2 regions of the Streptomyces sp. NPDC101490 genome follow, and region 1 is predicted to be linked to the other one. Evidence: riboswitches for the same ligand, from Rfam matches in the RefSeq annotation. Region 1 holds a riboswitch; the other holds the start of a gene.

Evidence for each region. A riboswitch is a leader RNA that binds a small molecule or an ion and turns the genes downstream of it on or off. The one in region 1 is predicted to bind cobalamin.
Region 2: it holds a riboswitch for cobalamin, as region 1 does, so the genes downstream of both, ACIRQY_RS10520 (prenyltransferase/squalene oxidase repeat-containing protein) here and ACIRQY_RS29750 (ribonucleoside-diphosphate reductase subunit alpha) in region 1, are expected to answer to the same signal.

What each region holds. Positions count from the first base shown of each region.
Region 1 covers NZ_JBIWNI010000023.1:64,055-71,571, reverse strand. Annotated here, with positions in the region: gene mctP (monocarboxylate uptake permease MctP) at 1-1,115, shown strand, start outside; gene ACIRQY_RS29755 (GNAT family N-acetyltransferase) at 1,202-1,702, shown strand; cobalamin riboswitch at 1,745-1,888, shown strand; gene ACIRQY_RS29750 (ribonucleoside-diphosphate reductase subunit alpha) at 2,020-4,395, shown strand; gene ACIRQY_RS29745 (ribonucleotide-diphosphate reductase subunit beta) at 4,395-5,411, shown strand; gene ACIRQY_RS29740 (GntR family transcriptional regulator) at 5,476-6,243, opposite strand; gene ACIRQY_RS29735 (GntR family transcriptional regulator) at 6,240-6,785, opposite strand; gene ACIRQY_RS29730 (ATP-binding protein) at 6,902-7,444, shown strand.
Region 2 covers NZ_JBIWNI010000003.1:635,290-642,806, forward strand. Annotated here, with positions in the region: gene ACIRQY_RS10505 (GntR family transcriptional regulator) at 1-26, shown strand, start outside; gene ACIRQY_RS10510 (GNAT family N-acetyltransferase) at 7-585, shown strand; gene ACIRQY_RS10515 (MBL fold metallo-hydrolase) at 822-1,874, shown strand; cobalamin riboswitch at 2,006-2,128, shown strand; gene ACIRQY_RS10520 (prenyltransferase/squalene oxidase repeat-containing protein) at 2,202-3,449, shown strand; gene ACIRQY_RS10525 (SCO2322 family protein) at 3,446-4,141, shown strand; gene ACIRQY_RS10530 (energy-coupling factor transporter transmembrane protein EcfT) at 4,149-5,321, shown strand; gene ACIRQY_RS10535 (ABC transporter ATP-binding protein) at 5,318-7,219, shown strand; gene ACIRQY_RS10540 (ECF transporter S component) at 7,216-7,517, shown strand, end outside.

The sequences.
Region 1 (7,517 bases):
TCAAGGACCTGCCGCTGCTGATCGCCTTCGGCGTCCTGGCCGCGTACACCTACTCCTCGGGGCTGCGCGCGCCCGCGCTGATCGCGTTCGTCAAGGACACCCTGATCTACATCGTCATCGCCGTGGCGATCATCTACATCCCGATCAAGCTCGGCGGCTTCGACGAGATCTTCGCCAGGGCGGGCGAGGCGTACGCGCAGACCAACCCGGCGACCGACAAGCCGCGCGGCACGCTGGTGCCCGGCGAGGCGGGCCAGTGGACGTACGCGACGCTCGCGCTCGGCTCGGCGCTCGCGCTCTTCATGTACCCGCACTCCATCACGGCGACGCTGTCGTCGAAGAGCCGCGAGGTCATCCGCCGCAACACCACCATCCTGCCGCTGTACTCGCTGATGCTGGGCCTGCTCGCGCTGCTCGGCTTCATGGCCATCGCCGCGGGCATCCAGGTGAAGAACGGCCAGCTCGCCATCCCGCAGCTCTTCGAGACGATGTTCCCCGACTGGTTCGCGGGCGTCGCGTTCGCCGCCATCGGCATCGGCGCGCTCGTCCCGGCCGCGATCATGTCCATCGCCGCCGCCAACCTCTTCACCCGCAACATCTACAAGGACTTCATCAGACCGGACGCGAGCCCCGCCCAGGAGACCAAGGTCTCCAAGCTGGTCTCCCTCCTGGTCAAGGTCGGCGCCCTCGCCTTCGTCCTCACCATGGACAAGACCGTCGCGATCAACTTCCAGCTGCTCGGCGGCATCTGGATCCTGCAGACCTTCCCGGCCCTGGTCGGCGGCCTGTTCACCCGCTGGTTCCACCGCTGGGCGCTGCTCGGCGGCTGGGCCGTCGGCATGGTCTACGGCACGGTCGCCGCGTACGGCGTCGCCAGCCCCACCCAGAAGCACTTCGGCGGCTCCTCCGCGGCGATACCCGGCATCGGCGAGATCGGCTACATCGGACTCACCGCCTTCGTCCTCAACCTCGTGGTGACCGTGGTCCTCACCTTCGTCCTCAAGGCCCTCAAGGCCCCCGAGGGCGTCGACCAGACCTCCCCGGGCGACTACACGGCCGACGCGGGCGACCGCGGCGTCAAGGACCTCCCGCCGGTCGGCGCCGGAAGCCACTGACCCGCCGCCACGCCCGAGGGGCCCGGGACTCCCGCGAGGGGAACCCGGGCCCCTCCCCCGTGCCCCCGGGGAGGCACACTGCCTCCATGGACTTCACGATCAGGGCGGTACGGCCCGAGGAACACGCGGAGCTCGGCGACCTCACCGGGCTGACCTATCTGAACGACGGGCTGCTGCTGCACGGCGAGGACGACTTCTACCTGGACGTGCTCCGCGACACCGCGCGGCGGGCCCGCGAGGCCGAGGTGCTCGTCGCCGTCGACGCCGACGGCCGGATCGTCGGCGGAGTGACCTTCGCCCCCGGCGACACCCCCTGGGCGGACATCGCCGTCGCGGGCGAGGCCGAGTTCCGGATGCTCGTGGTCGCCCCGGACGCCCGGGGCAGGGGCGTCGGGGAGGCCCTCGTCCGGGCCTGCGCCGACCGGGCGCGGGCCCTCCCCGGCTGCGTCCGGCTCGTGCTCTCCACCGCCGACCTCATGGTCTCCGCCCACCGGATATACGAACGGATGGGCTTCGTCCGCACCCCCGAACGGGACTGGGCGCCGGTCTCCGACCACCTCCTGCGCACCTACGCCCTGGAGTTCTGAGGCCACGGCGCGACACAACATGTGGGGGGTGCCGCAAGCGGCGCCCCCCACATGTATGCTCGTCCTCGCTGTCGACGCAGGGGAATCCGGCGCGAATCCGGAACTGTCCCGCAACGGTGTACTTCGTACGGATACGACGTCCGCACGATGTGAGTCCGAAGACCTGCCGGCGGTGCGCCCGGTCCGTCCGTTCCGGGTGCCACAGACGTCCGGGCCTCGCGGAATGGGCCGGTGGACGCGGCGCGCCCGGCCTGCCCGGAGAGCCGCCCGCCCGCCTTCCCGCCGCGGCCCCGAGCCGAGCGAGGGAGAGCCCCCACGTGACCATCGCGCCCGCCCATCCGGTGACCGCCGAGGCTTCCGCGATCGAGAGCGACGCCCCCGGGACCGTACTGCTGCGGACCCTGACCGCCCTCACCGCCGACCTCCCCGACACCGACCCCGGCAAGGTCGCCGCCGCCGCGCTCCGCGGCCGCAGCGCCGCCGCGGACGAGGCGGAGCTGCGCGAGCTGGCCACCGAGGCGGCCGCCGGGCTGATCGCCGAGGACCCCGCGTACTCCCGGCTCGCCGCCCGGCTCCTGACGATCACCATCGCCGACGAGGCCGCCTCCCAGGGCTCCGTGGCCTTCTCCTCGTCCGTGGCCGTCGGCCACCGCGAGGGCCTGATCGCCGACCGCACCGCCGACCTCGTCGCCGCCCACGCCGACCGGCTCGACGCGACGATCGACCCGGCGGGCGACGACCGCTTCGGCTACTTCGGTCTGCGCACCCTCTACTCGCGCTACCTGCTGCGCCACCCGATCACCCGCAAGGTGATCGAGACCCCCCAGCACTTCATGCTGCGCGTGGCCTGCGGTCTCGCCGAGGACGAGAGCGCCCGCGCCCTCGACGAGGTCGCGGCCCTCTACGGTCTGATGAGCCGCCTCGACTACCTGCCGTCCTCCCCGACGCTCTTCAACTCCGGCACCCGCCACCCGCAGATGTCCTCCTGCTACCTGCTCGACTCCCCGCAGGACGAGCTGGACTCCATCTACGACCGCTACCACCAGGTCGCGCGGCTCTCCAAGCACGCCGGCGGCATCGGGCTCTCGTACTCCCGCATCCGCGCCCGGGGCTCGCTGATCCGCGGCACCAACGGACACTCCAACGGCATCGTGCCGTTCCTGAAGACCCTCGACGCCTCCGTCGCCGCCGTGAACCAGGGCGGTCGCCGCAAGGGCGCCGCAGCCGTCTACCTGGAGACCTGGCACGCCGACATCGAGGAGTTCCTGGAGCTCCGCGACAACACCGGCGAGGACCAGCGCCGCACCCACAACCTGAACCTGGCGCACTGGATCCCGGACGAGTTCATGCGCCGGGTCAACGCGGACGCCGAGTGGTCGCTGTTCTCCCCGGCGGACGTCCCCGAGCTGGTCGACCTGTGGGGCGAGGAGTTCGACGCCGCCTACCGCAAGGCCGAGGCGGCCGGGCTGGCCCGCAAGACCATGCCCGCCCGTGACCTGTACGGCCGGATGATGCGGACCCTGGCGCAGACCGGCAACGGCTGGATGACCTTCAAGGACGCCTCGAACCGGACGGCCAACCAGACCGCCCTGCCCGGTCACACCGTCCACTCCTCCAACCTCTGCACGGAGATCCTGGAGGTCACCGACGACGGCGAGACCGCCGTCTGCAACCTCGGCTCGGTCAACCTCGGCTCGTTCGTCGTCGACGGCGGCATCGACTGGGAGCGGCTGGACGCCACCGTCCGCACGGCCGTCACCTTCCTCGACCGGGTCGTCGACATCAACTTCTACCCGACCGAGCAGGCGGGCCGCTCCAACGCCCGCTGGCGGCCGGTGGGCCTGGGCGCGATGGGCCTCCAGGACGTCTTCTTCCAGCTGAAGCTGCCGTTCGACTCCCCCGAGGCCCGCGCGCTCTCCACCCGGATCGCCGAGCGGATCATGCTCGCCGCGTACGAGGCGTCCGCCGACCTCGCCGAGCGCAACGGTCCGGTCCCCGCCTGGGAGGCCACCCGTACCGCCCGGGGCGTGCTGCACCCGGACCACTACGACGTGGAGCTGAACTGGCCGGAGCGCTGGACGGCGCTGCGCGCGCGGATCGCCGTCACCGGGATGCGCAACAGCCTCCTCCTCGCCATCGCGCCGACCGCGACCATCGCGTCGATCGCCGGTGTCTACGAGTGCATCGAGCCGCAGGTCTCCAACCTGTTCAAGCGCGAGACGCTGTCCGGCGAGTTCCTCCAGGTCAACTCCTACCTGGTCGACGAGCTGAAGCGGCTCGGCGTGTGGGACGCGCCGACCCGTGAGGCGCTGCGCGACGCCAACGGCTCCGTCGCGGGCTTCAGCTGGGTCCCGGCCGAGGTGCGCGAGCTGTACCGCACCGCCTGGGAGATCCCGCAGCGCGGCCTGATCGACATGGCCGCCGCCCGGACCCCGTTCCTGGACCAGTCGCAGTCGCTGAACCTGTTCCTGGAGACGCCCACCATCGGCAAGCTGTCGTCGATGTACGCGTACGCCTGGAAGCAGGGCCTGAAGACGACGTACTACCTGCGCTCCCGCCCGGCCACCCGGATCGCCCGCGCCGCCCAGGCGTCGGCCGCCGCCCCGGCCACCATCCCCGTCCAGCAGGCCGCCGACCCCGACGCGGTCGCCTGCTCCCTGGAAAACCCCGAGTCCTGCGAGGCCTGCCAGTAATGAGCACCGACGAACAGAAGAACCTCCTCGACCCGGGCTTCGAGCTGACCCTCCGCCCGATGCGCTACCCGGACTTCTACGAGCGCTACCGGGACGCGATCAAGAACACCTGGACGGTCGAGGAGGTCGACCTCCACTCGGACGTCGCCGACCTCGCCAAGCTCACCCCGGGCGAGCAGCACATGATCGGCCGGCTCGTCGCGTTCTTCGCGACCGGCGACTCGATCGTGTCGAACAACCTGGTCCTGACGCTGTACAAGCACATCAACTCCCCCGAGGCGCGGCTCTACCTCTCGCGCCAGCTCTTCGAGGAGGCCGTGCACGTCCAGTTCTACCTGACCCTCCTGGACACGTACCTGCCCGACCCGGCGGACCGCGCGGCGGCCTTCGACGCGGTCGAGGAGATCCCCTCCATCCGCGAGAAGGCGCAGTTCTGCTTCAAGTGGATGGACTCGGTCGAGAAGATCGACCAGCTGGAGACGGCCTCCGACCGCCGCCGCTTCCTGCTGAACCTGATCTGCTTCGCCGCGTGCATCGAGGGCCTGTTCTTCTACGGCGCCTTCGCGTACGTGTACTGGTTCCGGTCCCGCGGCCTGCTGCACGGCCTGGCCACCGGCACCAACTGGGTGTTCCGTGACGAGACGATGCACATGAACTTCGCCTTCGAGGTCGTGGACACCGTCCGCAAGGAGGAGCCGGAGCTCTTCGACGACGCCCTCCAGCAGCAGGTCACGGACATGCTGAAGGAGGCCGTCGAGGCGGAGCTGCAGTTCGGCCGCGACCTGTGCGGCGAGGGCCTGCCCGGCATGAACACCGAGTCGATGCGCGAGTACCTCCAGTGCGTCGCCGACCAGCGCCTCCAGCGCCTGGGCTTCCCCCCGGTCTACGGCTCCGAGAACCCGTTCGCCTTCATGGAACTCCAGGGCGTCCAGGAACTCACCAACTTCTTCGAACGCCGCCCGTCCGCCTACCAGGTGGCGGTCGAGGGCTCGGTGGACCTGGACGAGGACTTCTAGTCCCGGACCCCACGGAAAGGGCCCCGCACTCCGAGGAGTGCGGGGCCCTTCGCGTACGCGCGTGTCACTCCGGTGTGAACACGTACTGCACTTCGTAGAGGTGCCCGGCCTTGACCATGACCGTGGCCTCGATGGGGCGTTCGTCGTCGCTGTGGACGACACGGAGCGTGCGAAGTACGGGGAGGTCGCTCGGCAGCTTCAAGGCCCGGTACTGGTCCTGGGTCGGGACGCGCGCCGACACCCGGTCGACACTGAGCCGGGGCGGGAAGCCCAGGGCGGCGAGGAGTGTCGGGGTACCGCCCTTGATCTTGCGGTTCTCCATGAGCGGAGTGGAGCGGGCGATGTCCAAAGGGTAGTAGGACATGACGAGTTCGGCGGGCTCGTCGTCGATCGAGAGTACTTGGCGGCGCAGAAGCGCCGTTTCGCCGCCCTCCAGGCCCAAGAGGTCGGCGACGTCGGCGGGCGGCCTGGCCTCGGTGACCTCCAGCAGTGTGCTGTGTGGCCTCGCACCGAGGCGCGCGGCTTCGGTGAGCCATCGGTACGGTTCCCCGGCAGCGGCCGGAGCCATGAAGGCGGCGGGGCGTACGGTCCGCTGACGGTGCTCTCGGACAGTGACCGCGGCACCTGCCCGCCCGACGACCAGCCGTTCACCCTTGAGGAGTTGCAAGGCCTTCTGCACAGTGGCGCTGGACGCGTCGAACCGGGCCTTGAGGTGCACGGTGGAGGGCAGTTTGTCGCCGGGGGCGAGATCGCCGCTCATGATCTCGTCGCGCAGGTCGGCGGCGATCCGCTCGTGCAGCGACCGCCGGTCTTCGTTGTCGGGCACGCTCATCCGATCGTGGTCTCGTAGCGGAGTCGCTGTCGGTGCGCGGGCATCGTCATCATGTCGACCTGGACGGGCCGGTCCCGGCTGTCGTACGTCACCCTCGCGAGGTTGATGACCGGCTCGTCACGTCCCATCCGCAGTGCTTCCCGCTCGTCGGTGTCCGGCATTCGTGCGGTCACGTCCTCACACACGCGCACGCCGATGTGCCCGAGTTCGGCGAGCAGTGCGACGGCACCTCCACGGATCTTGCGCGTCTCGGCGAGCCCAGTGCCCCGCGCGATGTCCGCAGGGTAGTAGGTGTCGGTCAACTCGCACGGTTCACCGTCAAGTTCGATGACCCTGCGCCGCACGACGACCGGTGCCCCGTCGGCCACGCCGAGCAGCGCGGCGACGGCCTCCGAGGCCGGCACCTCACCAGCGTGGACGATGCGCTGGCTCCCCACGCCGCCTCGGGCGGCAGCCTCGGCGGCCCACGCGTCCGACCGGCCCGCACCGCCCTGCGGCGTCAGGTACGGCATGGAGGTACTGACCCAGGTCCTCGTACTCATGACGTCCTCCCGTGCGACTACCTGTTCGACCTTACTGCTTTACACGTTAAGCGATGCACTCCAGAAGCCCACACAGAGCATTCTTGCCGCTTTTCGCGAATAGCGATAAGATCCTCGTGATCGTACAGCCCAGGATCAAGGCGGTGGTCACCATGGCTCTGTCATGGCAACGGCGTTTCCCTCGCGCACGCAGCTCCGTTCCGGCGGCGAGAGCCTTCGCGCTTGAGGCTCTGGCGCAGTGGGAAGTCACGGATCGTCGGGAGGAGATCCGACTCTGTGTCTCCGAACTCGCCACGAATGCTCTGACTCACGGGGTCCCGGCCGGACGTGAGTTCTCCCTGAGACTGGTGAGGGATGAGCTGACGGTCCGCATCGAAGTACGCGACAGCGGTGGAGGGCATCCGCGGGTCGTGTGGGCGGGAACGGACGACGACGGCGGTCGGGGGCTTCGTCTGGTGACGGCCCTGGCCGATGACTTCGGTGTGGACGAGCACGTCGTCGGCAAGACCGTCTGGAGCAGCTTCAAGGTCGCTTCGGCACTCGATGCGCGTCCCGGCGAGAGCCCAGGGCTCTCCGAGGTGCCGGAACTTCCCGATGCCGAGGCCGACCTCACGAGCCGGAAGGAGTTCCAGGGCAACGTCGTCCAGGCACAGCACTGACGGCACGGTCCCTCCGGATACGGGAAGGGCCCCGCACTCCGAGGAGTGCGGGGCCCTTCCACGTACCGGAAGA
Region 2 (7,517 bases), on a different contig from region 1:
TCCTCTATGAAGTCGCAACCGACTGATCTCCGTATCCGACCCGCCCGACCGGCCGACGTGCCCGCGCTCATGGCGCTCCGCACGGAGGCGGAACAGTGGCTCGGCACCAAGGGCACGGACCAATGGAGCGACCCGGAGACGGGCGCGCGAGCGATCGGCAAGTGGCACCAGTCGATCGATGACGGGCGTGCGTGGGTGGTGGTCGACCCGTCCGACGCGATCGTCGCGACGGTGAGTCGAGGGCCTGTGGACCGCGACTTCTGGACCGACGACGACCAACCCGAATCGGCGCTCTACCTCTACAAGTTGATCGTCTCTCGGGTCGCGGCGGGGCGGAATCTTGGTGCCCGCATCGTGGATTGGGCCTCACAGCTGGCCGCGCTGGAGGGGCGGAGCTGGGTCCGCATCGACACGTGGCGTACGAACACGGGGCTCCATGCCTACTACGAGCGGCTCGGGTTCACGCACGTACGCACCGAGTCACCGGAGCATCGCCGTTCGGGCTGGCTGGCGCAGCGACCCGTGGGGGAGCTGAGTCGACCCGACGAACCCCTGTCCCCTGCCAGCACGATGCCCTCCACCTAGCGTTCGCGCTTCACGGCCCAGCCCCGTCGACCGGAGAAGGTCGGCGGGGCTGGGCCGTCTGTGGGCCGTGCGAGGGTGCCCAAGGGTGACCAACAACGACCAACCACGACGGTCAAAACCGCAGGTCCCGACAGGTCGAAGTCAATCCAGCACAGGCCATTCTGACGAACTGTCAGTTCTAGTTATGATGGGCAACGGTCGAGCACCCCCGCACCGCCGTGGAGAGACGAGGACCCATGCAGGAATCCACGCCCCAGGTGACCGAGCACGGCGGAGGCGTCTGGTCCCTCCGGGTGCCCATCCCCGACAACCCCCTCGGCCACACCCTCGTCCACGTCCTCGACACCGACCGGGGCCCGGTCCTCGTCGACACCGGCTGGGACGACCCCGCCTCCTGGGCCGAACTCGCCGGCGGACTCGCCGCCCTCGGCATCGCCCCCGCCGACGTCCACGGCGTCGTCATCACCCACCACCACCCCGACCACCACGGACTCTCCGGCCGGGTCCGCGAGGAGTCCGGCGCCTGGATCGCCATGCACGCCGCCGACACCGCCGTGGTCCGCCGCACCCGCGAGTCCCGGCCCGGCACCTGGCTCGACTACCTCGCCCGCAAGCTCACCGCCGTCGGCGCCCCCGAGGACCACCTCGCCCCGCTGCGCGCCGCCCGCGACTCCGGCCGCGCCACCACCCTCCCCGGGCTGCGCGCCGCCCTCCCCGACCGCGAGATCGTCCCCGGCGAACTCCTCGGCCTCGCCGGACGCAGACTGCGCGCCGTCTGGACCCCCGGCCACACCCCCGGCCACGTCTGCCTCCACCTGGAGGAGGAGCACCCCGCCGGGCTCCCCGGCCACGGCCGCCTCTTCTCCGGCGACCACCTGCTGCCCGGGATCTCCCCGCACATCGGCCTGTACGAGGACCCCGACGACGCGACCGCCGCCACCGACCCGCTCGGCGACTACCTCGACTCCCTCGAACGCGTCGGCCGCCTCGGCGTCGCCGAGGTCCTCCCCGCCCACCAGCACGCCTTCACCGACGCCGCCGGACGCGTCCGCGCCCTCCTCGACCACCACGAGGAACGGCTCGCCGGACTCCTCGCGCTCCTCGCCGTCCCCCTCACCCCCTGGCAGCTCGCCGAGCGCATGGAGTGGAACCGCCCCTGGGACCGCATCCCCCACGCCTCCCGCAACATCGCCGTCAGCGAGGCCGAGGCGCACCTGCGCAGACTCGTCAAACAGGGCCGCGCCGAAGCCGTCCCCGGCACCGATCCGGTCACCTACCTGGCCGTATGAGCCCGCGCACCCGGCCGTGTGAACCCGCGCACCTGCCCCTACGAGCCCCGCGCGAGCCGCACCCGAGCCGCCCACGGGCCCGTGCGGGGCGGCCCGCACCCGCCGGGCGCCCTCCCTACGGGCCGGTAGACTGACCCGGTCGTCATCATGCCCGTACGGGGGGAAGCCGGTGCGAATCCGGCACTGACCCCGCAGCCGTAGAGCTGTCCCCCGGACAGCGAGTCGGAATGCCCCGCACGGGACGTGACCGCGGCACCGTCGAGGAATACGGAGCCGGAGCCAGGTGCCCCCGAGGCGTGCCGGTGACCGGCCGCAGGAGAGGGCCCCATGATCACCGTCCGCAACGGCGCCGCCGCGCTCACCGCCGCCGTGCTGCTCGGCACCGCAGCCGCGGGAGCGGCCACCGCCGCACCCTCCCCCTCGGCCCCCGCCGCCACCCCCTCGCCCGGCCTGTACGGCACCAAGGACCCCACGTACGACGGTGTCTGGCGCCAGTCCCTCGCCTTCCTCGCCCAGCGCGCCACCGGCTACCAGCCCGCCGACCGGGCCGTGGACTGGCTGCTCGGCCAGCAGTGCGACGACGGCTCGTTCGCCTCCTACCGCCCCGACACCGGCAAGCCCTGCGACGCCAAGACGATGCGGGACACCAACGCCACCGCCGTCGCCGTGCAGGCGCTCGACGCCGTCCGCCGCCAGGCCGCCGACCCGAAGAAGCTCGACGAGGCCGTCAAGGCGGGCACGGGCTGGCTCAGGACCGTCCAGAACAAGGACGGCGGCTGGGGCTACGGAGCGGGCGGCCCCAGCGACGCCAACTCCACCTCGATCGTCATCGGCGCCCTCGCCGCGACCGGCGTCAAGCCCGGCTCGTACACCTCCGCCGAGGGCCGCACCCCCTACGACGCGCTCCTCACCTTCGCGCTGCCCTGCTCCGACAAGGACGGCGCGGGCGCCTTCGCGTACCAGCCCGGCAAGAACGGCGAGCTGCTCGCGAACGCCGACGCCACCGCCGCCGCCACCCTCGCCGGACTCGGCAAGAGCCCCGTCGCCACCAAGGCCTCCCCCGAGCAGCCCCCCAGCTGCGCCGACCTGACCAAGCCGACCGCCGAGCGGGCCGCCCTCAACGGCGCCTCCTACCTGGCGAAGGCCCTCGCGAAGACCGGCCACCTCATCCTGCCGCCGATGCCCGGCGCCACCGACACCACCGAGCGGCCCGACGTCGGCAACACCGCCGACGCCGTCGTCGCGCTCGCCGCCTCCGGCGCCGCCAAGGAGGCCAAGCCCGCCCTGGAATGGCTGGAGAAGAACTCCGCGGGCTGGGCGAAGGAAGGCGGCCCGGCCGCGTACGCGCAGCTGGTCCTCGCCGCCCGCGCCACCGACACCGACCCCCGCGAGTTCGGCACCACCGACCTCGTCGAGCAGCTCAACGCCACCGGGCCCGCGCCCAAGACCCCCGACACCTCCGCCTCCTCCACCAGCGACGACGAGAACTCCGGCTTCGACGTCTGGTGGATCATCGGCATCGGCACGGTCGTGGGCGTCGGCATCGGCTTCCTCGTGAGCGGCCGCAGGAAGTGACCGTCTCACGGAGAAGGGGCGCCCGGCTCGCGGGCGCCACCGCCGGAGCCCTGCTCACCCTCGCCGGGGTCGCGGCGGCGCCCGCGCAGGCCGCCGGATACCGCTACTGGTCGTTCTGGCAGGGCGACGGCGGCAAGCCCTGGGCGTACGCCACCCAGGGCCCCGCCACCGCCCGCCCCGCCGACGGCGACGTCATCGGCTTCCGCTTCGCGGTCAGCAGCGGCACCGACGACACCTCCCGGCCCTCCGCCGCCCCCGACTTCGCCGGGATCTGCGGAGCGAAGGCGGCCGGGGACGGCGCCAAGCGCGTCGCGGTCGTCGTGGACTCCGGCGGCCCCCGGGACGCCCCGCCCGGCGAGACCCCGCCCCCGGAGCCGGTCACGACCGGCTGCGCCGAGGTCCGCCGGGACGCCACGGCCGCGGAGGCGCTGGCCGCCGTCGCCGCCCCCCTCCGGTACGACAGCGCCGCCATGATCTGCGGGATCGCGGGCTACCCCGCGCGCGGCTGCGGCGAACAGGTCGCCGAACAGGCGGGCGACCCGTCCGCCACGCCGGGCGCCACCGCGACCGCCGCTCCGGCCGCCTCCTCCGGCGGCGAGGGCGGCGGCCCGTCCCTCGGCGTGCTCGCCGGAGGCGCGGCCGTCCTCGCCCTCGGCGGCGCGGCGATCTGGAAGGCCCGCCACCGCGGATGATCCCGGCATGACGAACCCGGCAGGGGCGGGGCGCGCCCGGACGCGCCCCGCCCCGCAGGACGGCCCCCGCACCCGGCGGCCGTCCTCCGTGCTGCGCGCCCCCGAGGCCGACCGGGGCAACGCGCTGCACGCCGGGGCCTGGTGGCTGTGGGCGCTCGGGCTCGCCGTCGCCGCCTCCCGCACCACCAATCCGCTGCTGCTCGGACTGATCGTCGGCGTCTCCGGATACGTCGTCGCGGCCCGCCGCACCGACGCGCCCTGGGCCCGCTCGTACGGCGCCTTCGTCAAGCTCGGCCTGTTCGTCGTCGCCCTGCGGGTCGTCTTCTCGCTGCTCCTCGGCTCCCCCGTGCCCGGCAGCCACCCGCTGTTCACCCTGCCCGAGGTGCCGCTGCCCGACTGGGCTCAGGGCATCCGCATCGGCGGCCGGGTGACCGCCGAGCAACTCCTCTTCGCGCTGTACGACGGCGCCAAACTGGCGACCCTGCTGATCTGCGTGGGCGCGGCGAACGCGCTCGCCAACCCGGCGCGGCTGCTGAAGTCGCTGCCGGGCGCCCTGTACGAGGCCGGGGTCGCCGTCGTCGTGGCGATGACCTTCGCGCCGAACATGGTCACGGACGTGGCCCGGCTGCGGACCGCCCGGCGGCTGCGCGGACGCCCCACCGGCGGGGTCCGGGCGGTGCTCCAGATCGGCCTGCCGGTCCTCGAAGGCGCCCTGGAACGCTCGGTCGCGGTCGCCGCGTCGATGGACGCCCGGGGATACGGGCGGACCGCGCACGTCCCGGCGTCCGTACGGCGCACCACGAACCTGCTCACCCTGGGCGGGCTGCTCGGCGTCTGCGCCGGTACGTACGGGCTGCTCGCCGCCGAGGGCGCCCGGTACGGCCTGCCGCTGCTCGGCGTGGGGCTGCTCGCGGCGATGGCCGGGCTGCGGCTCGGCGGGCGCCGGACGGTCCGCACCCGGTACCGGCCGGACCGGTGGGACGTCCGCGCCTGGCTGGTCGCGGGCTCGGGGGCGGCCGTCGCGGTCCTGATGATCCGGGCGAACGCCTACGCGCCCGAGGCCCTGCACCCGGGGGTCGTGCCCCTGACCGCGCCGCAGCTGCCGCTGTGGCCCGCGCTCTCGGTCCTGGTGGGCCTGCTGCCCGCGTTCGTGGCCCCCGTTCCCAAGGAGAACGCGTGATCCGCTTCGAGAACGTCTCGGTGACCTACGAGGACCACGCCGGGCCCGTCCTGCGGAACCTGGACCTCACCGTCCCCGAGGGCGAGCTGGTGCTGCTCGTCGGCCCCTCCGGGGTCGGCAAGTCGACCCTGCTCGGCGCGGTCTCCGGGCTCGTCCCGCACTTCACCGGCGGCACCCTCACCGGCCGGGTCACCGTCGACGGCCGCGACACCCGCGTCCACCCCCCGCGCGAGCTGGCCGACGTGGTCGGCACGGTCGGCCAGGACCCGTCCGCGCACTTCGTCACCGACACGGTCGAGGACGAGCTGGCGTACGGCATGGAGTCCCTGGGCCTGGCGCCCGGCGTGATGCGGCGGCGCGTCGAGGAGACCCTCGACCTGCTGGGCCTGGCCGAGCTGCGCGACCGGCCGATCGCCACGCTCTCCGGCGGGCAGCGGCAGCGGGTGGCGATCGGCTCCGTCCTCACCCCGCACCCGAAGGTCCTGGTCCTCGACGAGCCGACGTCCGCGCTCGACCCCTCGGCGGCGGAGGAGGTCCTCGCGGTGCTCCAGCGTCTGGTGCACGACCTGGGGACCACGGTCCTGCTCGCCGAGCACCGCCTGGAGCGGGTGGTGCAGTACGCGGACCGGGTGATCCTGCTGCCGGAGGCCCTCATGGGCCCGCCCGCGGAGATCATGGCGGTCTCCCCGGTGCACCCCCCGGTGGTGGCACTCGGCCGCCTCGCGGGCTGGGAGCCCCTGCCACTGACCGTCCGGGACGCCCGGCGCCGCAGCGGCCCGCTGAAGGAGCGCCTGGCGGGGCTGGAGCGGTCCCTCCCGTACGGGGATCCCGGGGATCCCGTACGGGAGGGGCTTGGAGTGTCCGGGGCGCCTGGTGGGGTGGCCGGGACCCCCGGGGCAGCTGGGGTGTCCGGAGCGGCCGGGGTGTCCGGGACCTCCGGGGCGGCCGGGGCGGCTCTCCGCCCCGCTTCCGGGAAGGCGCGGGGCGGGGGCCTCGCCGTGTTCCGGCGGCGCCGGACCGCCGCGCCCGTGCCCGCCGCCCCCCTCGTGGACGTCAGCGGACTGGGCGTCCGCCGGGGCCGGGTCGAGGCCCTGCGCCGGATCGGCCTCCGGGTCGAGGCCGGTGAGACCGTCGCCCTCATGGGCCGTAACGGCGCCGGGAAGTCCACCCTCCTCTCGGCCCTCGTCGGCATGATCGCCCCGACCTCCGGGACCGTCCTCGTCGCGGGCCGCGTCCCGCACACCACCGACCCGCGCGAGCTGATCCGCGAGGTCGGTCTGGTCCCGCAGGAGCCGCGCGACCTGCTGTACGCCGACACGGTGGCCGCCGAGTGCGCGGCGGCGGACACGGACGCGGGCGCGCCGCCCGGCACCTGCCGCCGTCTGGTGTCCGAGCTGCTGCCGGGGGTGACGGACGACGCGCATCCCCGGGACCTGTCCGAGGGGCAGCGCCTCGCGCTCGCGCTCGCCGTGGTCCTGACCGGCCGCCCGCCGCTGCTGCTGCTCGACGAGCCGACCCGGGGCCTGGACTACGCGGCCAAGGCACGGCTGGTCGCCCTGCTCCGCTCGCTCGCGGCGGAGGGGCACGCGATCGTGCTCGCCACCCATGACGTGGAGCTGGCGGCGGAACTGGCGCACCGGGTGGTGATCGTCGCGGACGGCGAGGTGGTGGCGGACGGGCCGACGGCGGAGGTCGTCGTCTCCTCGCCCGCGTTCTCGCCGCAGGTGGGGAAGGTCCTCGCCCCGCAGCACTGGCTCACGGTCGAGCAGGTGGAGCGGGCGCTGGACCGGGCGTCCGGGTCCCGCACCGCGCCTTCCCCTCTCTCCTCCCTTTCTCCCTCTCCTTCTCCCTCTCCTTCCCTCTCGGGGGACGGACCGGCCCCGGAGGAGACCCCGTGAGCGCCCGCCCGGTCCGGCTCGGGCCCCGCTCGGTGGCGGCGCTCGTCCTGGTCTCCCTGATCGGCCTCGGCGCGTTCTGCTGGCCGCTCTTCGCGGACCCCGGCTCGGCCGTCACCTCGCACGCGGGGGACGCGCCGTGGCTGTTCGCCGCGCTGCTCCCGCTGCTGGTGGCCGTGGTGGTGGCGACGATCGCGGACTGCGGGATGGACGCGAAGGCGGTGGCGATGCTGGGGGTGCTCGCCGCCGTGGGCGCGGCGCTGCGCCCGCTGGGCGCGGGCACGGCGGGCCTGGAGCCGAT